Regions from separate parts of the Alteromonas sp. MTD1 genome, predicted to be linked through region 4. Evidence: predicted binding sites of a transcription regulator. Region 4 holds the regulator's gene; each other region holds the start of a gene.
The links. Region 4 encodes LexA, which represses DNA repair genes until DNA is damaged. Its sites were predicted from a motif close to TACTGTATNNNNATACAGTA; they were not measured.

Region 1: the regulator LexA is predicted to act here: its motif matches at 2,963-2,982, upstream of ACGHAV_RS09075 (recombinase RecA).
Region 2: the regulator LexA is predicted to act here: its motif matches at 2,702-2,721, upstream of ACGHAV_RS03080 (YebG family protein).
Region 3: the regulator LexA is predicted to act here: its motif matches at 2,951-2,970, upstream of uvrD (DNA helicase II).

Annotation. Positions count from the first base shown of each region.
Region 1 is NZ_BTGG01000006.1:2,359-7,704, forward strand. It holds gene ACGHAV_RS09065 (error-prone DNA polymerase) at 1-800, opposite strand, end outside; gene ACGHAV_RS09070 (Y-family DNA polymerase) at 827-2,236, opposite strand; gene ACGHAV_RS09075 (recombinase RecA) at 2,239-2,949, opposite strand; gene ACGHAV_RS09080 (hypothetical protein) at 3,183-3,710, opposite strand; gene ACGHAV_RS09085 (DUF885 domain-containing protein) at 3,713-5,346, opposite strand, start outside.
Region 2 is NZ_BTGG01000002.1:93,909-99,254, reverse strand. It holds gene ACGHAV_RS03090 (ABC transporter permease) at 1-1,307, opposite strand, end outside; gene ACGHAV_RS03085 (ABC transporter ATP-binding protein) at 1,301-2,053, opposite strand; gene ACGHAV_RS03080 (YebG family protein) at 2,369-2,656, opposite strand; gene rpsF (30S ribosomal protein S6) at 2,902-3,303, shown strand; gene rpsR (30S ribosomal protein S18) at 3,315-3,542, shown strand; gene rplI (50S ribosomal protein L9) at 3,569-4,021, shown strand; gene ACGHAV_RS03060 (efflux RND transporter permease subunit) at 4,329-5,346, shown strand, end outside.
Region 3 is NZ_BTGG01000006.1:145,598-150,943, forward strand. It holds gene ACGHAV_RS09705 (diguanylate cyclase) at 1-668, opposite strand, end outside; gene uvrD (DNA helicase II) at 708-2,879, opposite strand; gene cysE (serine O-acetyltransferase) at 3,263-4,069, shown strand; gene ACGHAV_RS09720 (HAD-IA family hydrolase) at 4,169-4,912, opposite strand; gene xerC (tyrosine recombinase XerC) at 4,924-5,346, opposite strand, start outside.
Region 4 is NZ_BTGG01000002.1:285,990-291,335, reverse strand. It holds gene ACGHAV_RS03960 (diguanylate cyclase) at 179-2,482, shown strand; gene lexA (transcriptional repressor LexA) at 2,576-3,199, shown strand; gene coxB (cytochrome c oxidase subunit II) at 3,783-4,946, shown strand; gene ctaD (cytochrome c oxidase subunit I) at 4,956-5,346, shown strand, end outside.

The DNA of each region.
Region 1 (5,346 bases), on a different contig from region 4:
GTGTAGCCATCGGGCACAAGCTCCGCTGGATATTGATATTTCAGCTCGCTTAATGAAAAAGAAAATTGTGCGGCTAGTGTGTTGGTATTCGCTACCCACTTTTCAGGGTATAGCTTTTGTATTTTAGGCAATGTTCGCAAACTACGCTCAGCATTACTTATGGCATTTCTGCCAATGCGTTCTACAGTAGTATGTGCCTGTGTGGCATGTAAAACATGTTGTAATGGCAGCCTGTCGGCATGGTGCATAAGTACACCCGTACACGCAATAACCGGAAATGCATAGGTGGCCTGTAGCTGATTATAATGAGCGAAACGATGGTGATCCCGTCCGTCCAATAATCGTTGAGCCCCAATGTAGGCATCTATGGCGGTGTGGTTTTGTAGCCACTCTCCCCAGTGCTTATCTTTCTCCTCATTGCCATTGGGAAGCCATATTAGTTTACAGTGTTTAATGGTACGCAAATCCCATTCTGCTAACTGATACTCGCCTTTTTCTGAACGACGTCTTGCGTTGGTGATAATACGGCAAAGCTCGCTGTAAGCCTTTTTATTGGGGCACAAAAGTATAAAACTCAAAGCTTCATCAAAAACAAAGTAACTACCCACAATAAGTTTTATAGGTAGGCGCTGTCGTGTGATTTCATCGAAAGCACGCACTACGCCTGCCACTGAGCACTCATCGGTAATAGCTATAGCGTCGTAGCCTAAAAAGGACGCTGTGGTAACCAGCTCTGCAGGTGATGAAGCACCGCATAAAAAACTGTAATGGCTTTGACAAAAAAGCTCACTGTATTGCATTTGCAGCTCTCATAACTTACGTAGCGTTAGCAAAAAACACCTTGCGCCCACCATTCAGCATTTTCATCTTTAAAAATTAGCATGCGTACTCCCTGCGATGTTTGTGCAATAAAGTAGTCTCGTTTGTGGTCGGTATTGTGCCACCATTCGCTGTTAAGCCTAACGGGCCCAAAGCAAACCTGTGTGGCCTGCGTTAAAGGCTTTGGTGGGGTGAAAGTAAAAGTAGGTACTATATCGCTTTGATAAGGTTGGTTAGCCGTATTGCGTTGTGTCACCGTCATGCCATCAAATTGATGGCTGTCTGCGGCAGCAGGTTGATAGGTACTATTATCGCCTAGCTTTGCGTTGAGTCGTCCAATAAGTTGCTTTTGTGCTACCTCGTTGAAGCGATGATTAAAAAAGTCGCCGTTATCACTGTCGATGTCTTCAAATGATTTGCAGCTTAAGGTAAGTCCTACGGCGGGCTCTGGCAGCACTGCGTTTTCTATTTTCAATGTTAGTAGTGTTAGCCAGCTTTGGGCAGACGCTTGGGGCATTGCGGCTTGTATGGCAATATCCATTACGGGCGCTTCACGAAAGTGAATACTGAAAGTAAGCGCCGAGGTATATAGATTTCTTGCGCGTAGATAATGTGAAAGGCGTTCTAGCTGCTGAGTAATAAAAGGGTGTAAATGCTGTGTATTTTCTATATCAAAAGGCAGCTGTATAAAGTTGTCGAAATGGGTTTGTGGTCTAAATAGCGATGCTTTTGGGAAGATTTCACCGCGCAGTGCCGTTAAGTAAGTAATGGTATTGTTATCGAATCGACGACCTAATTCATGCACTGGCATAGCCAGCAGGTCGTGTACTTTTGTAATGCCTACTCTTGCGAGTGCTTCAATAACTTTAGGAGCAAGTGCCGTTTTAGATAAGTGGCAACTTTCAAGCGCGCGCTTAATATCGTCATGATGCTCGAAGTATGTATTAACGCCATGTGTCGCTAGTACTTTTGCTGCTTCAACCGACCACGCTGTTGCAAACTGATAAGACGTATTTGCATGCATTAATTCACGCGTTAATGTTTTCCATAGCGCAGCATGACCACCGTAATAGTGCGTTAAGTTATCGAGCCTAATGGCCATACCGTTATGGCTATCTAGTACGATATCTGATGCCAGCGGATACAGCCGATGCGCTAACTGTATTAATAGATCGCTTTCAGTGCTCTCATTGAATGGAATAATATTTACGTTAGGGCACAATGCTGCCGCTTGCGCTAGTCCATGACCTACCTCTATGCCTGCTTTCCTAGCATCGTCATTTAGCTGTTTGATGCCATTATTTTTTTCACAGTACACAATAACGGGTTTATCAGCAGATGAACCTAGCTGTTGAGTAATAGCTTGCTGATGCTGATCGAGCGTTAACTGATAGTAATAAAGGTAGGCCCACAGCATAGCTAGTTCACAGAATGTAATGCATGACCCGCCAACTTGTTATGCTCCATAGCCCATTTAATCGCATGATTGTCGGGGGTCCAGTTGTGGGAAATTGTTATGTTACTTGTTGGCCATCCGTGCCGCTGCTTACGTACATCAGCTGTTACTGTAGATGCCTGTGCCTGCAAAGATAGTTCGAGTGTAATGGGCAATGCATGGGACATACTGCCATGCTCATGATTTACATTGGCGCATTGCGGTAATGTATACAGTAAACACAACGCATCATTGTGCGTTGCGGCAACTTGTAAACGTCTGGCCGCTTTTGTACAAACACGGTTACTCCACAATATTACGCAGTGACAAGCTGTACTTTTCAAGCATTGCTCTGCTGCCCACAGTGATTCCTGATCGGCAGGTGTATTCACAACAAGCACTTGTTGTAAATCTAAGCCTAAGTTTGCTAACCATGGCGCTTGTAATTGTCCTGGTGGGTTAATAAACACCACCATTTTGTGCGTGCGATGCTTACACAATACGTGCTTAAACAAAGACAACTCGCCAACACCTGTTAATGACGAAATACGCACTAACCCCGACGAAGCTACTCCGCCATTAAGTGCGCTATCAAGGCGAGCAAAGCCGAGTGAAAATTTGGCTTCACTGTTTTTCTTCTCTCGCGCCCGCCAGATATGCGGGTGCTTACTTAATGTTGATAATATTTCAGTCATGGCATTCAAAATAAACTGTATTTTTATACAGTATTATAGTGAGCCAATATTCCTTTTCAAGATAAAACCCTGCTAAGTAAGACAAGAGAGTGGCAATTTGGCTTTAACTTTATGAAAAGCTTAAGAAGGTACAAGATTAAATTTAGTAGAAAGAAAAAAGCCACGCTAAAAAGCGGGGCTTATAAAAAAGTAAAGTTATGAGGTAAAGCTATGAGGTAAATTTACAAGACAAGTTAAGCGTTATTTTTCTCTTGTGACTCTGGCTGCTCTACCTTGCTCGATTTAGTGGTACCCGTTACCGATGCGGTTACTGCCTGACAAAAAGCAATAAAACCGTCGGCTGTGTTTTTTGACCACGCCATACGAATGTTACCAGGTAGCGCTTTAACAACTTCTTTTATTACCTCTAGGGTAATATCTTCATTTGCTAGTACTTTATTTAAAGACTCTTCCAGCGAGTCGCCTTTTTCACAACATGTCATTACTATGGTTGAAAAATTGCGCATCAGAGGGCTAAGTGCGTTGTACTGCTCTTGATTAATAAGACGGCTTTTGTAGGCACTTTCAATACGTGAAGATAAGCTCTTTTCCAGTGCGTCTGTCACCATTACCAAGTTGTGATAGGCGTAATTAATCTTGCTGTTGGTTTGCTTGTTAGTATGACGTGAAAGCGCTAGTTCTTTTTGTAAGTTCTGTGCGCGTAGCACAAAATAAATTAACGCTAAAATAAGTATTCCAATAACACTGAATGCGACAGCCATGCTTATTGAGCCTTTTGTTCTTCTATAAATTTATTAATATGCTGCTCTAATATAAAGAGTGGTACCGAGCCGTTTTCTAATACCGCACGGTGAAACTTGCGCACGTCAAATTGTTCGCCTAATGCTTCTTCAGCCTTGGCGCGTAACGCCTTAATTTTTATTTCGCCTATTTTGTAAGATAGCGCTTGTGCGGGCCATGAAATATAGCGGTCAATTTCGGTATTTACGTTGTGTTCAGAAAGCGCCGTGTTTTCCATCATATAGTCAACAGCCTGCTGACGGCTCCAACCCATGGTGTGCATACCAGTATCCACGACTAGACGGCATGCTCGCCACATTTCATAACTTAGGCGACCAAAGTCGTCGTAAGGATCTTCGTAAATGCCAGCTTCAATACCTAAAAATTCAGAATACAGACCCCATCCTTCACCGAACGCTGAAATATAAGTGTTGCGGCGAACCATTGGTAAACCTTCAAGCTCCGCGGCAAGTGAAATTTGCAGGTGATGACCCGGTACGGCCTCGTGCAATGTTAATGCAGGTAGAGCATACAAAGGGCGCTTATCAAGCGCGTATGTATTTACCCAGTAATATCCAGGCTGGTCGTCACGACTTGGGTGAATGTAGCGGCCTGTGGTGTACTTTGGCGCAATACTGTCGGGTACTGGAGCAACGCCATAAGGTGTTCTAGGAAGGTATTCAAACAGTGCTGGCAGCTTTGCATCCATCTTTTTGGCGATAAACGATGCCTCTTTTAGCAGTTCTTCTGCACTGGTTGCGTAAAACTGTGGGTCTTCACGTAAAAAGGCGATGAAATCGTTAATATCGCCATCAAACTGAAGTTCATCCACAATGCGCTGCATTTCGTTTCGTATGCGTTTTACTTCAGACACACCAAGCTGATGTATTTCCTGTGGTGTCATATCTGTGGTGGTGTAGTGCTTGGCTCTATTAGCATAATACGCCACACCATTTGGCCAATTGTTTGCTGCTATATCGCTTCGCGCATTGGGAATGTACTGCTTTACCATAAAATCATAAAACCGCTGGTAGGCAGGAAGCACGCTGTTTTCAATAGCGCTTACACCTTGCTGTGTTAATCGCTGTATTTCTGCTTCAGTGAAGTAGTCGGGAAAGCGTTTAAACGGTGCATAAAAACCGCTTTCGGTAGCATCATCAACAATATAAGCCGCAATCGATTCTTCGAAGCCCTGCATAACGACTTTGGGTTGTGTATAGCCTTCTTCTAGCGCTTGCTGCATATACGCTATCTGCTGATTAAAGTAAGGTGTTAATGCATCTAGGCGACTAATATAAGCGTCGTAGTCTTCTACTTGTTTAAATGTAGACATATTCGGCAGTGAAGCCATTGCGCCATGAAAACCATATTCGGAATTAATTGGCACTAGGTAAGCGCGGTACGTGTACTCATCGACATAGTTAGCTAAACGATACTGCTGCATTAACAAAGCAATGTACGCCTGGGTCGACAAATTCTCTTCGTTGTAGTTAGAAAGGGCTTTCTGAAAGCTGCGCCACTGCGTGTTTTGCTTTGCGAGCCCCTCTGGCGAAATATCTGGAAGTAAATGGACCGATTCGTTATGACCCTGTCGTGACGCAAGAAGAGGGGACACCG
Region 2 (5,346 bases), 190 kb from region 4:
CTGCTTTTACCCAATAGCGCGCCACTTAAGAATATTCCGTATTCGCTGCTTAACCATGGTTTGATTAGCGCCATTATTGCAACAACCAACCCTACGCTAAGTGCCGTGCTTATTACTGCTAAAAGCATGGCTTCCAATTGAATAAGTAGCAGCAAGGTACCTGGACCTGCGCCAATAGAGCGCAACACTGCGATTTCTTGATATCGTTCTCGCATAGACGCTAGCAGCATGGTGGATAGGCCAATAAGTGCACAGGCCACAATAAGTGCTGAAAGCCCAAGTAGAAGTGCCTCTATATTACCCATAATTTGCCAAAGTTCAGCCAGCGTCATTCCGGGAAGAATAGCCATTAGCGGCGTGGTTTTATTTTGGTTTATACGATATTGAAGCTGCAAAGCCGTTACGCGGTTTTTAAGCCCGATCATCACTACGGAAACCTGTTCCGGAGTAAAGGCATTAACGTTGTAGTCTTCCAAGCTTTCTGTAGCATTTTCATGCTCATGCTCATGCTCATGCTCATGCTCATGCTCATGCTCATGCTCATGCTCATGCTCATGCTCATGCTCATGCTCATGCTCATGCTCATGCTCATGCTCATGCTCATGCTCGGATACGGGGTTTTGTATTGCGCTTGGGCGGGTAATGCCTGTAGAGGCACTGCCATGTCCCTGATGTGGACTATGCGCTTTCTCAAGGCCTTCTAATGTTACGTATACGGCTTTGTCTACGGGTGTCCCTGTTTTCTGCAATATGCCTGAAATTACAAAAGGGTGTTCATCGTGATTATTAAACGACACATTACCCAAGCCGTGGGAAATGATAATGCTATCACCTACTTTGTAGCCGAGGTCTGCGGCAATGTCGGCACCCACTACAGTAGCAAGTGGTGTATTGAACATTGCGCCGTTTTTAAAGGTTAGTGTTTGCTTATCACCGTACTTAAAGTGCGTAAAAAAAGCGTTTGTCGTGCCAACAACACGAAATCCTCGGTGGGTATCACCAAGAGAAAGTGGAATTATCCAATCTACTTGTCGATTATTTTTTAGCGCGGCTACGCTTTCCCATTCTATTCCTTTTGTTGGCGTCCCAATGTTGAACACTGAAGAAAGCAATAAGTTTAGCTGCCCGCTCGGCGCACCAACAATTAGATCAACGCCTGATACCGTTCTGGTAAAACTGCTTTTCACTTGCGTTCTTATAATGTCTACAGAAATTAATAAGCTAATACTAATGGTGATACTAATAAGCGTAAGCAGCGCCGTACTGCGTCTACGTTTTAAACTTTCAAGCGCAATACTGCCTAACATAATAACGTTCCCGTCGGCTGTGAATTGTTTGTGTCCGACAAGTCACTAATACTGAATGTAGTATCGAAGTGCGAGGCCATACCCATGTCGTGGCTTACAAAAATCATGGTGCTGTCTTTTGCAACGCTCTTAAGCAAAGTCATAAAGCTATCTCTTGCCGCGGTATCTAATGCTGATGTGGGTTCGTCAACTATCAATAGCTCGGGGTTATTAACTAGCGCTCTAGCAATAGCAACTCGCTGTTGTTGACCTATGCTCAGTGCATCAGCTTTTTGTTTTAATACCGATGTTGGAAGACGAAGCGCATCAATCAGTGTAAGCATGCGTTCGTACATTTCGGTAATGGATGCGCCTTTTTTAGCGAAATACACCGCTGCTTTAATGTTTTGCTCAACCGATAAATACGGAATAAGGTTGAATTGTTGGAATACCACACCGATATGCTGTGCACGAAATTTGTCTCGTTGACGTGGTGATAGCGAAGAGAAAGGCTTGTCTAACAAAGTGATATTACCGCTTGTAGGGTTTAACGTACCACTTAGAAGGTTAAGTAAGGTACTTTTACCACTGCCAGAAGGGCCCGATAAGAATACATGTTGATTACTAGGCACTTTCCATTGAGGTATAGAAAGTATGGGCGGGCTACCTTTAGTGTAACTGAACGTTAGTGCATCAATGTTTACCGCTAACGCTGGCGCTTTTTCATCTGTTTTGCTATTCGACACGTCTGCCCCTACCAAATTCATCACGCTTTTCATTCGTGTAGACCAAACAAAGTCTACTATAAGACTTTCGATTAGCCGTAACGTGTGCAACTCAACACTAAGATCAGCGCTTTGCTGATATCGACGTCGTTATGTTATCAAATAACTAATTGGAGCGGCATCTTATTTAAAAGTGACGTTTTATTTTGAGAAGAAACAGTTTGAATTGACGCTAGTGAAAATTGATTTCTAACCTGTGTGAGATTAGAGAAGGCAATTGAAACACACTGTGGCGCTACTAGCGGGATTTCGTGTGTTTCAACTTACTATTTTAGCCATGAGTCGGCGCTCATTGTGTTAGCCGTTGGCTTGAAGCTTAACCACTTCCGCGCTTTCGTCTTCTAGCACGCTATCTGCAGTTGCGCCTTTAAATATTTTGCTTATTTTGTCTTTATTTTTCGACAACATAATAGTGAGTTCCTCTACTACATTATCTTCAAGCTTAATGCCTTTAGCATTGATGTACTCGGCCAAGTTGTCCGCTGCGTCTAGCATTTTGTCGTATTGATCGGCTTCTTTTTTGTCGGTAGTTACCAATTTTTCTACCCCTTTGTGTGTTACAACGTACTGTGTAGTAATGGCCATGGTAGGTCCCCTGTTTTTTAAAGACACAAAAACTGTACAACAATATACTGTATAAATAAACAGTATTTCGCATTGCACTGTTAAATTTATTTGCTGGTGCGGCATTGGCGATGTTTTTAAGGTGATTAATGCTTGTGCAATTTACAACTGCTGCGTATAATGCGCGCCCTTACAGCCATCCCAATTCGTTCCTTGTCTCCATACAGTCGGCTGTACTGTCGAGGCTACAACCGTAAGGAGCTATAATGCGTCATTACGAAATCGTATTTATGGTTCACCCTGATCAGAGTGAACAAGTACCTGGTATGATCGAGCGTTATACCACAATCCTAAAGCAAGACGGTGGTCAGATTCATCGTTTAGAAGATTGGGGCCGTCGTCAACTGGCTTACCCAATTGAAAAGCTGCACAAAGCCCACTACGTACTAATCAATGCTGAAGCATCTGCAGAAGCTGTTGATGAGCTGGAAAATGCTTTCCGTTTCAACGACGTGATCCTACGTAACATGGTTATGCGCACTAAGACTGCTGTGACTGAGCCTTCTCCAATGATGAAAGAAGAGCCTCGTCGTGAGCGTCGTGACGATTCTGCTCCTCGCCAAGACCGCGCGGAAAAGAAAACTGAAACCACTGAAGACAACGCTTAAGGAGATCACCCATGGCTCGTTTTTTCAGACGTCGTAAGTTCTGCCGTTTCACTGCAGAAGGTGTGACTGAGATTGATTACAAAGATATCGCTACTCTTAAGAACTACATCACTGAGAGCGGTAAAATTGTCCCTAGCCGTATTACTGGTACAAGCGCAAAATATCAGCGTCAGCTGTCTTCTGCGATTAAGCGCGCACGTTTCCTTGCGTTGCTTCCGTACACTGATTCACACAAGTAATTTGGCGAAAATAAGGGTTAGCTAAGATGAATATCATCCTACTAGATAAAATCGCCAACCTTGGCGGCCTGGGCGACCAAGTGACTGTTAAGTCTGGTTACGCTCGTAACTTCCTTTTCCCACAGGGTAAAGCGGTTCCTGCAACTAAAGGCAACGTAGAAAAGTTTGAAGCACGTCGTGCTGAACTTGAAGCGAAAATTGCTGAGCAACTAGCTGCTGCAAATGCACGCGCTGAGAAAGTTGCTGAGCTTGCTGAAGTTACTATCGCAGCTCCTGCTGGTGACGAAGGTAAACTATTTGGCTCTGTTGGCACACGTGACATCGCTGATGCAATTACTGCAGCTGGCGTTGAAGTTGCTAAAGCAGAAGTTAAACTACCTACTGGTACACTTCGTGAAACTGGTGAGTATGACATCGACTTACAACTTCACTCTGACGTTATCACTTCAATCAAAGTGATCATCATTGCTGAAGCGTAAGCGCTGACGTATTTGAAAAAAGCCGCTCTTTTGAGCGGCTTTTTTTGTGCCTGAAGATAGCTTCAACACTGTCTACTCACAAATCTATTCAAAAAACCTTGCCTCTGTACTTGTAATTATTTGTGTCACGTTCCGATAAATAACCTGTTTTATCCGTTCAATTATCTGCGATAAATAGCGGTTCTTGGGCCAAATATTAAATAAATGTTAATAGTCGCTAAAAATCTTATTGTCGCGGCTTTAAACTTTTTCTGTCACTTGTGCGACCTATAGTGAACCGGACAATAAAAAGCATAAGTGCATCGAGATGGACATTACAAAGCTCGCAATTAAAAACGCAACTGGCGTAGGCATAGGGATCGCTTTATTAGTGTTTCTTGGGCTTTATAGCTTGTTTAACTTACCTGTTCAGTTGTTTCCCGATATCGAACGTCCGAATATCAACATTCAAACCTCGTGGCGTGCCGCATCACCACTAGAAATTGAATCGGAAATCATTGAGCCACAAGAAGAGGTGCTGCAGGGTATTCCAGGTTTAGAGTCAATGCGAACTTGGTCAAACCAAGGTAATGCATGGATTAACTTGGAGTTTGGTTTAGGCACCGACATGCAAAAAACGCTAATTGAAGTCATTAGCCGTATGAACCGTTTACCACCGCTTCCGCGAGACGCGTTGTCACCTAATATCATGCTGGCAGGCAGCGGTGGCGATGCGCCTGCTCTCACTTATTTTTTCTTACAACGGTTGCCTGGTAACCCGAATGAAATTAACTCATACGTAACATACTTTACTGATGTCATTAAACCACAATTAGAAAGTATTCCTGGGGTTGCTCGCGCAAGAATGGAAAGCGGTGTAGGTGGTGTTGAGGAGTTTCAAATTGTATTCGACCCTTTTAAGGCTGCTCAGCTTGGTATTGATTTAACGGCTGTTGCTAATGAACTCGGGCGAGCAAATGACGTATCTGGCGGCTTTGTGGATGTTGGTCGTCGTCGTTATACGTTGCGCTTTGAGGGGCGCTATCAGCCCACGCAAATGGGCGAGATGATCCTTGAATGGCGAGATGGAAGCCCTATTAGGCTAAATGATATTGCAGATATCAAGATAACTAGGGCTGATGGCGCTAATGCTAGCGTGCAAAACGGTAACCCAGCTATTTCAATCCGTGTAGACAGACAAAATGACGCCAATGTGCTTGCAACATTAGAAGCGGTAAAAGACAGAGTTGCCCAAATAAACGAGAGCGACCTAGCACCCCAACAGTTGGTAATGGTACAAAGCTTCGATGCGTCGGTATTTATTTACAGAGCAGTACAGTTGGTTA
Region 3 (5,346 bases), on a different contig from region 4:
GCACCACTTTTGATGAAATGGGCAGACATCAACATACCTTGTCCACCTGCTACGCCCATAATGGCCAGTTGCTCTTTTGAAAAAGACTTACGCAAAAACGCAACAAACTTGGTACCTGTCATATCGGGCAACGTGTTATCGGTAATCACCAAACGAATGTTCTGATGCCCCGATAGCTGCTGCATAGCGTCGTTAGCAGTAAGTGATTCAAAAGCAACAAAGTTGTGTCGTTGAAGTAATGAAATGGTACGCGAGCGCAGCACACGATTGGTGCTCACTACTAAAACGCCTGTCGATTTATTCTTTTCTAAACGACTAATAAGACGGCTTAGGTAGTCATAGTTTTGTGAGTTTTCTTTGGGTACATAATCAACCACATCACGCTCTAGCACTTTATCTCGGGTGGCATTGTCGAGGTTTTCTGTGGTGGCGATGGTAGGAATATAAGCACTGGCAGTAAAGTCGATAGCTTGACCGTGAGGGGCATCAGGAAGCGAATAGGCAACAATGGCGCACAAAAAGGTTTCAGGCACATTTTGAGAAAAGCGTGCCTTTCCTTCGGTAAGCGACGTTGCGCCCACAGGTGTTAAGCCGGCGCGACGCACCAGCTTTGCTATAAGTTCAAGGTTGCCTTCACCATTTTCGATGATCAGCACGTGTTGCTGCATACATTCCAACTTAGGTTTGGGCTACCCTGCCGTTATGTTTTACGCTTTTTCCAGCTTAGCGTAGGCAAGGACTAGCCATTTACTGCCGAACTCATCAAAATTTACTTGAACACGTCCGTGTTCACCGCTGCCTTCATAATTCAGAACTATGCCTTCACCGAACTTGCGATGTACAACGCGCTCGCCTAATTGAAATCCAGTCTCTTCAAAGCTTGCGTGCGATGTTGCTTGGCTAAATCGGTTATGAACAGGGCGTGAGATGGTTGATTTTAAACGTACTTCTTCAACGCAATCCGCAGGCATCTCACGAATAAAACGCGATGCCGTATGATACTTATCTTGACCGTACAATCTACGACTTTCTGCATACGTTATATACAATTTTTGCATGGCACGCGTCATACCAACATAGCAAAGGCGGCGCTCTTCTTCCATTCTGCCTGGCTCATCGTTGGTCATTTGGCTTGGAAACATGCCTTCTTCAACACCGGCTAAAAACACCAGTGGGAACTCGAGCCCTTTTGCGGTGTGAATAGTCATCATTTGCACAGCGTCTTGGTCAGTGTCGGCCTGTTGCTCGCCAGCTTCCAACGATGCGTGTGCCAAAAACGCAGCAAGCGGTGTCATTTCTTCGGCTTCTTCAGGCACGATAAAGGTTTTACATGCAGTAACCAGTTCTTCTAAGTTTTCTAGACGCGCCTGTGCCTTCTCACCGCGCTCTGCCTGATACATAGCGTATAAGCCAGACTGGCGAATGGCTTTATCTGCCTGCTGATCAAGAGGTTCATCAAGGGTTGCTTGTTCTAGTTCGGTGATAAGTAACACAAAGCTTTGCATTGCATTTAATGCACGGCCCTTAAACCCACCTTCGTTGATAAGCAGCTGACACGCCTGCCACATAGAGCAGTTGTGCATACGTGCAGTGTCTCGCACTTGAGAAAGGGTTTTCTCACCAATGCCTCTACTAGGCGTATTTACAACACGTTCAAAAGCGGCATCGTCGTGTGGGTGGCTAACCATGCGCATATAGCCCAGTGCGTCTTTAATTTCTTGGCGCTCGAAGAAGCGTAAGCCGCCATAAATACGGTAGGCTAAACCTTCGTGCAGCAGCGCTTCTTCCAGCACTCGAGACTGGGCGTTGTTACGATACAAGATAGCAGTATCGCTTAACGCATTGCCTTGATTCAGCCAATCTTTAATTTTAGACACAATAAAACGCGCTTCATCAAGCTCATTAAAGCCTGCGTAAACTGAAATAAGCTCACCCTGTGCGTCTTCGGTCCACAGCTCTTTGCCTAAACGCCCAGTGTTATTGTCGATAACGGTATTCGCGGCTTTAAGAATATTGCCTGTCGAGCGGTAGTTTTGTTCAAGGCGAATAGTAGCAGGGTCATTAAAGTCTTTAAGAAAGTGCTGAATGTTGTCTACGTTAGCACCGCGCCAGCCGTAAATAGACTGATCGTCGTCACCCACAATCATAATGTTGTTGTCGCCACCGCTACATAACATGCGAAGCCAAGCGTATTGAATGTTGTTGGTGTCTTGGAATTCGTCCACCAGTACTGCACGGAAACGGCGTTGATAGTGCGCAAGTACCTCTGGGTTTTTCGCCCATAATTCATGAGCGCGAAGTAACAGTTCGGCAAAGTCTACCAGACCTGAGCGGTCGCAAGCATCTTGATAGGCCGCATATACTTCACGCATGGTTTTTTGAATATGATCGCCGTGGGTTTCAATGTGTTGAGGGCGTAACCCTTCGTCTTTATTGCCGTTGATATACCACTGGATTTGTCGCGGCGCCCAATGTTTTTCATCCAAATTCATGGCTTTTAAAATACGGCGAATTAAGCGGTATTGGTCGTCTGAATCAATAATTTGGAAGTTTTCGGGTAAGTTAGCTTCGGCGTGATGGGCACGCAATAAACGGTGTGCTAAACCGTGGAAAGTACCTATCCACATATTGTGAAGGCTGCGACCCATCAATGATTCAATTCGGCCACGCATTTCTTTTGCGGCCTTGTTGGTGAACGTTACCGCTAAAATAGAAAATGGTGCAATATTTTCTACTTCCATTAGCCACGCTATGCGATGAACAAGAACACGGGTTTTACCGCTGCCTGCACCGGCTAAAACAAGTGCGTTTTGCAGTGGCGCTGCTACCGCTTCACGTTGTTTATCGTTTAGCTCGTCTAGCAGTCGAGATACATCCATAGTGTGGCACCTATATATTGAATTTCATTACAGCATGTACGCTTTTCGGCGAGGCCAGTATTATGCCAGCTGCCTGTTAATTTATACAGTCCAGTTTTCAATTGCCTGTCTTTGATACATGGTTTGACCGTGCGGGCATAGCGCTTAGGTAGAACGCGTAAATTGAAATAAGTAATAACGAAACAATTCGATAAGTTGATCGAATTATCAGCTCGAAAGGTACAACTTCGGTATTGCCGCTTACTATTCTCAGGTACACTTTAGCGTATGCTTGCTGGCTAGTGATACGGATTAAAATCGACAAGAAGCTAGCTGCACATGCACTAAATCAAGCACTAAATAGTAAAAGACAAACTTAAGTACACTTACTTTGGAACATGCCCATGACCGCACAAGCTATGCCCATTGATTTTTGGTCAACGTTGAAACAAGAAGCGCAAGTTGTAGCAGACAACGAGCCTTTGCTTTCAAGCTACGTCCACGCGAGTGTGCTTGCTCATCATAACTTTGAGTCGTCGCTGAGTTTTATACTGTCTAACAAAATGGCAGACGACGTTATGCCTGCATTGGCTATTCGTGAAGTGTTCGATGAAGCATACTTGCTAGAGCCGGGCATAAGCGAAGCGGCTATGGCCGATATTTTAGCCATTAAAGCCCGTGACGCCGCGGTAAATGACTTCCTTACACCGCTACTTCATTTCAAAGGGTTTCACGCGGTTCAAGTGCATCGTATGGCGCACTATTTGTGGGTACATGGCCGCCATCAACTGGCGCTTTTCCTACAAAGCCGCAATTCAGCAAGTTTTGGCGTAGACATTCACCCTGCTGCTCGAATCGGCAGTGGCGTTATGTTTGACCATGCTACGGGCATTGTGGTGGGCGAGACTGCAGTGATCGAAGATAATGTATCTATTCTACAAAGTGTTACGCTAGGTGGTACCGGTAATGAGTCTGGCGACCGCCATCCTAAAATTAGGCAGGGCGTGTTAATAGGTGCGGGTGCGAAGATACTGGGTAACATAGAGATTGGCGAAGGCTCAAAAGTAGGTGCCGGAAGTGTAGTATTAGATAATGTGCCAGCCCACGTGACGGTTGTCGGGGTACCAGCGAAGGTTGTAGGCCGACCCATTTGCCAAAGCCCATGCGAGTCGATGCTTCAAAATGTGTTAGAAGACAACTCCGAAGTGTAAACCCTAAAGGGATAGCATTTACTGATCCTTTAAGCGCAGTATACGCGCGGTAACTCTCACTATCTTCAAGCCAGACTATTGGTCGATAAATTCTGGTGGCTAGTTGATAAAAAGAGTAAGTTCGGTCAGTGAATCAAGCTGCACATGTGGTAACAATCGCGCGGGTTCACTGTTTAAATTCATGGGTCTGTTACACGCAAACCATGCGGTTTGATATCCAGCATTTAGTGCTCCGTACACGTCTTTAATGATATTATCGCCCACATGCAATATGTGCATTGGCGCAATATCTAGCAAATTGGCGGCTTCGTTAAACATATCGGGCGCTGGCTTCATTGGTCGTTGTAAACTTGCGTGTAAGCTTGCTTGAAAGAAATCATCTATTCCAATCTTTTTAGTGTCTACATTGCCATTTGTGATGGCAACTAGGGGTATGTGGGCACTTACTTTTGCAAGCGTTTGAAGAATGTTTTCTTCAATAGCGAAATTGCTTCTTGCATCGTAGAAGCAGTTGAAGCATTCATCAACGGCCTGATTCAACAGCGGGTCTTCGGATGGCGTTACGCTTAAAGCGTCAGGCGCTGTTCCAGATAGCGCAGCGGTAAGTACTACGCGACGTAACTGACCCATATCAGACGCCAGTCTGTTGTCTTTTACTATGGCTTGTTTTTTTAGCGCAAACCAGTCATTTGCAGCCAGCTTGGCTGCTACTGGATGATGTTTAGCGATATGCGCCTGAAGGGCTTTTTCCGCTTGTCTTATAATGGGTTCATTGTTGTAAAGCGTATCGTCGAGGTCGAAGGTCATCGCCTTCACCTTATTGATAGGTCTAAAAAACTGCATGGTTTACGCCTTTATTTTTTATGTGCACGGGGGTGCGCGGCATCATACACGTTTGCAAGATGTTGAAAATCAAGGTGGGTATACACTTGCGTGGTAGACAAGTTTGCATGGCCTAACAGCTCTTGTACTGCGCGTAAGTCACCGCTTGACTCTAATACGTGCGTTGCGAAAGAATGGCGCAGTTTGTGAGGACTTACTTTTTGCGAAAGCGATTGCTCCTCTGCCATTTTATTTAGCCTGTTCGCCACTTGCCTATTGGAAATACGTGTTTTTCGTTTGCTAACAAATACAGCACTTTCATAGGGTGATGCGTAGGCTGGTCGTACTTTTAACCACGCATTAAGCGCCTTTTGTGCATGCCTTCCAAGGGGAAGAATACGTTGTTTGCTGCCTTTACCCATCACCTTTACTGTGCCGTCTTTTAAACAGTCGGC
Region 4 (5,346 bases):
AAAACAATTACGAATTGGCATTTATCAATGAGCGATTCAGGCTAGGCGCCTAATTATTACATAAAGTTCATACTCTTAAATAAATAAGAAAAGGCCTATAAAAAAGGGGGGTAAAAATTGCGAAATCACTGCTTGTTTACTACTTTTGTGTAATATTAACGCAGTATGAGAGCAAGCAATGAACGAGAAGTCTCGGCTTAAAGTCATCGATGAATTTATGCTAGATCAAGATTTGCCGTTAGACCTAGACGATTTAATGATGGTTTTGGCTGAAGCGTTTAGGGTACCTATCGCATTGATAGGCATTATGGGCGAATATGAGGAAAAATTTAAAGCCAGTTATGGACTTGACACTACCAGTGTTTGCCGTGAACACACGCTTTGCAGCATCGTTGTTAAAACGCGAGACCAGCTTGTGGTTAGCGACGCCACACAAGACCCGAGATTTAAAGATAGCCCGCTTGTTACCGGCGCTCCCAATATTTGTTTTTATGCAGGTACACCGCTTGTTGTAAATGGTGAGGCCGTTGGTGCGCTGTGCCTTATCGATACAAAACCTCGAGAAATAGACGCAAAACATGTCAAGGCGCTAGAGCGCATAGCAACGCTTGTAAGTCAGCACATTACGTTATCCAATGAACATGAGATTCTAAAGCGAGAGCACGGCCTTATTGATAAATCACCCATTGTACTTGCTACATGGCGTTTTGATACCTCACTTAACTTGATACATATATCGCAAAATTGCGAATACGTGTTGGGCGTAGCACCGCAAGACCTGTTAAGCGGCGCTGTTCAACTAAACGATATTTTATCTAACGCGGCAGAGCAGGATTTTACGTTTACTATGCAGGCACATCTTGAGGGCGTAGAAACGCACACCTGTCGTTTGCAAATTATTTCACCTACTCGCACCATCTGGGTAAGCATGATCTCAACAGCAAGTTTTCGTGAAGATGGAACGCTGCTGTCGGTACAGGCATTTTTGTTTGATACCAGCGATCAGAAGTTTGTTGAAGATAAATTGAATAAAACCAACTCACGCATGCGCTTGCTTCTTGAAGCATCTGAGTTGGGTACGTGGGACTGGAACTTACAGGCAGATGTCAACCAAGTGAACAAACGGTGGTGCGATATTGTTGGTTTAGAATACGAGTACTACGATACAAGCTCTCGTTTTTTTAAGCAGCTTATTCATCCTGCCGATTTTATTAATGTAGAAAGAAAATTAAATGAGCATTTGAGCGGTGAAGCAAAAGTATTTAACACCACGTTTAGAATGCAGCATACCAGTGGGAAGTGGGTGTGGGTTGAAACTTACGGCAAGATTGTTGAAGTAGACGAAGGCGGCAACCCTGTGCGTGTTGCGGGTATTCACCGTGATATAACTCAGCGAATGGAGAATGACCTTCACGAGAGAAAGAAAACCCAGTTACTGCAGTTTATAAATAAAACCCGTGCCTCTTATTTGCAAAGTAACGACCTTACTACCGCATGCCAGTCAGTCTTATCAGAGCTAATTGACATATCAGACAGCCAAATTGCCTTTATTGGCCAGATGCGAGACGTGGAAACGCAGCCCAAACTCTTTATACATGCAATTTCTGAAATTGTATGGGACAGTAAAAGCTTCACCCAATATGCTGAATATAAAAAGCGTAATTTATATTTTTCGTCGTTTGACAACTTATTTGGGCAAGCCATTACGTCGGGCGAGGTGGTTATTAGTAATACCGCTGGAGCACATCCTGCTTCTAAAGGAACGCCACAAGGTCACCCCAGAATTAGTCGGTTCCTTGGTTTACCCATAAAAGTGAAAGACAGAGTAGTGGGTGTTATTGGACTTGCGAATAAATTCTCACCATACACCAACGAAGATGCGGAGTTTTTCCAGCCTTTATTAGATGCGCTTGCAGGGTTGTTCTACGCCGTAGACCTAGAGCAAGCTCGGGCCGAAGCAGAGGACAAACTACGTAAGTTAGCCATGACAGACCCGCTTACGGGGCTATTCAACCGGCGCGCGTTCATTGAGCAATGTGAGGACATGGCGAAAGATCATTGCAGTATTTTTGTTGTACTTATCGATATCGACCACTTTAAAAATGTAAACGATACCTATGGCCACGACGCTGGAGACTGTGCGCTTAAGCAAACCGCTGATATTATCAGCGATGCAATTAACGATGGAGACATCGTTGCACGTCTCGGCGGAGAGGAGTTTGCCATGGTAATTCGTGGTGAATGTGAACGTGAAGCGAAGAAGCGGTTAGACTCACTGCGGAAGCGTATAGCCGCTAAAAAAATGTTGTATAAGAAAGACACGCTGCAACTAACGGTAAGCATAGGCGTAACCTTTGTTGATGACGGTTTTAATATGGATTTTAGTGCGCTGCTGTCTTTAGCTGACCAAGCCTTGTATGACGCTAAAGCTAATGGGCGAGACAGAATTGAGTGGGCACCATTCACCAAAAAAGCCGTTTAAGAAAACGGCTTTTTTGGTGAGCGTTACTAAGTTCTTGTTATTTCGTATTAGGTGTATATAATTACAGGAACTGTATGAACAGACAGGTCTTTTATGCGCCCATTAACAGCTCGACAAACCGAAGTTTTAGAACTTATCAAAACCACTATGCAAGAAACGGGAATGCCTCCAACACGTGCGGAAATTGCCCGTCAGCTTGGTTTTCGTTCTGCTAATGCTGCTGAAGAGCATTTGAAAGCACTTGCTAGAAAAGGTGTTATTGACATTTTGCCGGGCACCTCTAGAGGTATCAAACTCAATATTCCGCTTGAAGATTCTGTAGAAGAAGATGGTTTGCCGCTAATTGGCCGAGTGGCCGCTGGTGAGCCTATTCTTGCGCAAGAACACGTGGAGTCTCATTACAAGGTAGATCCTGCTCTCTTCCAACCTCAAGCTGACTTTTTGCTTCGTGTTAACGGCATGAGTATGAAGGATATTGGTATTTTAGATGGTGACTTACTCGCAGTGCATCGCACTACAGACGTTCACAATGGCCAAGTCGTGGTAGCTCGTGTTGATGAAGACGTAACGGTTAAACGCCTTGAAAAGCGTGGTAGAGAAGTACTGCTGCATGCCGAAAACGAAGAGTTTTCTCCAATTAAAGTGGACTTAGCCTCACAGCCTTTTGCTATCGAAGGTATTGCTGTAGGTGTAATTAGAAATGCAGACTGGATGTAGAGTTTTATCCAACTAAACCCAAAGCGGCCTATTAGCCGCTTTTTTTATACCTAAACTTTTGTTAATGATTGCACTATGGTGAAGCAAGGTTGTTTTTTGACCAAACGGATCAACTGAGTGAAAAAATTTAATACGCCCTCTTTTCTACCGCGACATTGAAAAAAAAATTTCACTTTTTAGCGTTATTATAATAAGTCTCGCCGTTTTAATTTCCTATCCGTAACGTTTTAAATCATTGTATTTGATTACTTTTCTTTAGAATTGAAAATTATCTTATGTTCAAAATGGTTGTTTGAATCAAGGTTCTTTATTTTCAGCATTTGTGTTTCTTTCTGCTATTAGACGGTATAGCTAATTGAAACCAATGTTTAAATTTTAAACACTTCATTAAAAATTTAATAGAAAAGACTAGACGGCGGTGAATAATCGCGCAATTATTAGTCAGGGATTAACAAAATAATAACAATGACTCTAAATTTGTTTTACAAGTTGCAGTTGTGGGTCAACCGTTCGCAAACCATCTGGTAGGGACAGCGCGCAAGAACATTTGGCGTTAATGGTTCTACCATTACGGAGGTGCTGAGTGAAACAACTAACGAACGTCATCGCAAAAGGGGTTGCGGCATTACCCTTTTTGTTATTTTCTCATTTTCTTTCTGCGCAACAGGCTGCTGAAGAAGTCTCTTCATTGAACCTACGGCGCGGAGCAACTGACATTAGCGGGCAAGTGTACGATTTGCATATGCTGATGTTCTTCATTTGCGTTGGTATAGCTGTGGTGGTATTTGGCGTGATGTTCGCGTCTATGTATCTTCATAGAAAATCCCGCGGCGCTAAGCCAGCTAATTTCCATGAAAACGTAAAAGTGGAAATTGCATGGACGGTTGTGCCTTTCCTTATCCTTATTTTTATGGCTGTGCCAGCGGCAAACACACTGATTGCCATGGAAGACGTGTCTGAAGCTGACATGACGGTTTTGGTAACTGGTTCGCAATGGAAATGGCATTACAAGTACATGGACAGTGACGTTGAATACTATTCTTTACTGGCCACCCAGCGCGAGCAGATAGAAAACAAGTTTGAAAAGACAGATAACTACTTGCTTGAAGTCGACCGCCCCTTAGTTATTCCTACCGGTAAAAAAGTACGGTTTCTTATCACGTCTGACGACGTTATCCATTCGTGGTGGGTACCAGATTTCGCAGTGAAAAAAGACGCTAACCCAGGTTTTATTAACGAGGCATGGGCCAAGGTGAATGAGCCAGGTATTTACCGAGGTCAGTGCGCTGAACTTTGCGGTAAAGATCACGGCTATATGCCCGTTGTTGTTATCGCCAAAGAGCCCGCCGCTTTCGAAGCTTGGATGGGGGAACAAGAAGACATTGTTCGCCAAGCAAAAGAGGAAGAGCAGCGCCTACTGTCGATGAACATGTCGATGGATGAGTTAATGAAGGAAGGCGAACGCGTGTACAACACAACATGTGCAGCGTGCCATATGCCAAACGGCGAAGGGCTACCAGGTGTATTTCCAGCGCTTAAAGGCAGCAAAATGGCCCTTGAAGATCAAAAAGGTCATATTGAAATTGTGCTTCATGGAAAGTCAGGCACCGCAATGCAGGCCTTTAACAAAATGCTAAGCCTTAAAGAGATTGCAGCGGTTGTGACTTATGAGCGCAATGCGTGGGGTAACAACACGGGTGACATGGTGCAGGCGAAAGATGTCAACGACGTGGCAATGGGTAACTAGGAGCGAGTTATGAGTAAAGCAACTGACGTTATTTCGCCAGATTCATCTGTGCATCACGACGAACATGATCATCATGATCATATTCCAAAAGGTATTACCCGATGGTTATTTACCACAAACCATAAAGACATAGGCACGCTGTACTTATGGTTCGCCTTTATTATGTTCTTAGTGGGCGGTGCCATGGCCATGGTTATTCGCGCCGAGTTATTCCAGCCTGGCCTACAAATTGTCGAGCCTAACTTCTTTAACCAAATGACTACGGTACACGGTTTAATCATGGTGTTTGGTGCGGTTATGCCAGCGTTTACTGGCTTAGCAAACTGGTTAGTGCCTATGATGATTGGTGCGCCAGATATGGCCTTGCCGCGCATGAACAACTGGAGCTTTTGGATATTAC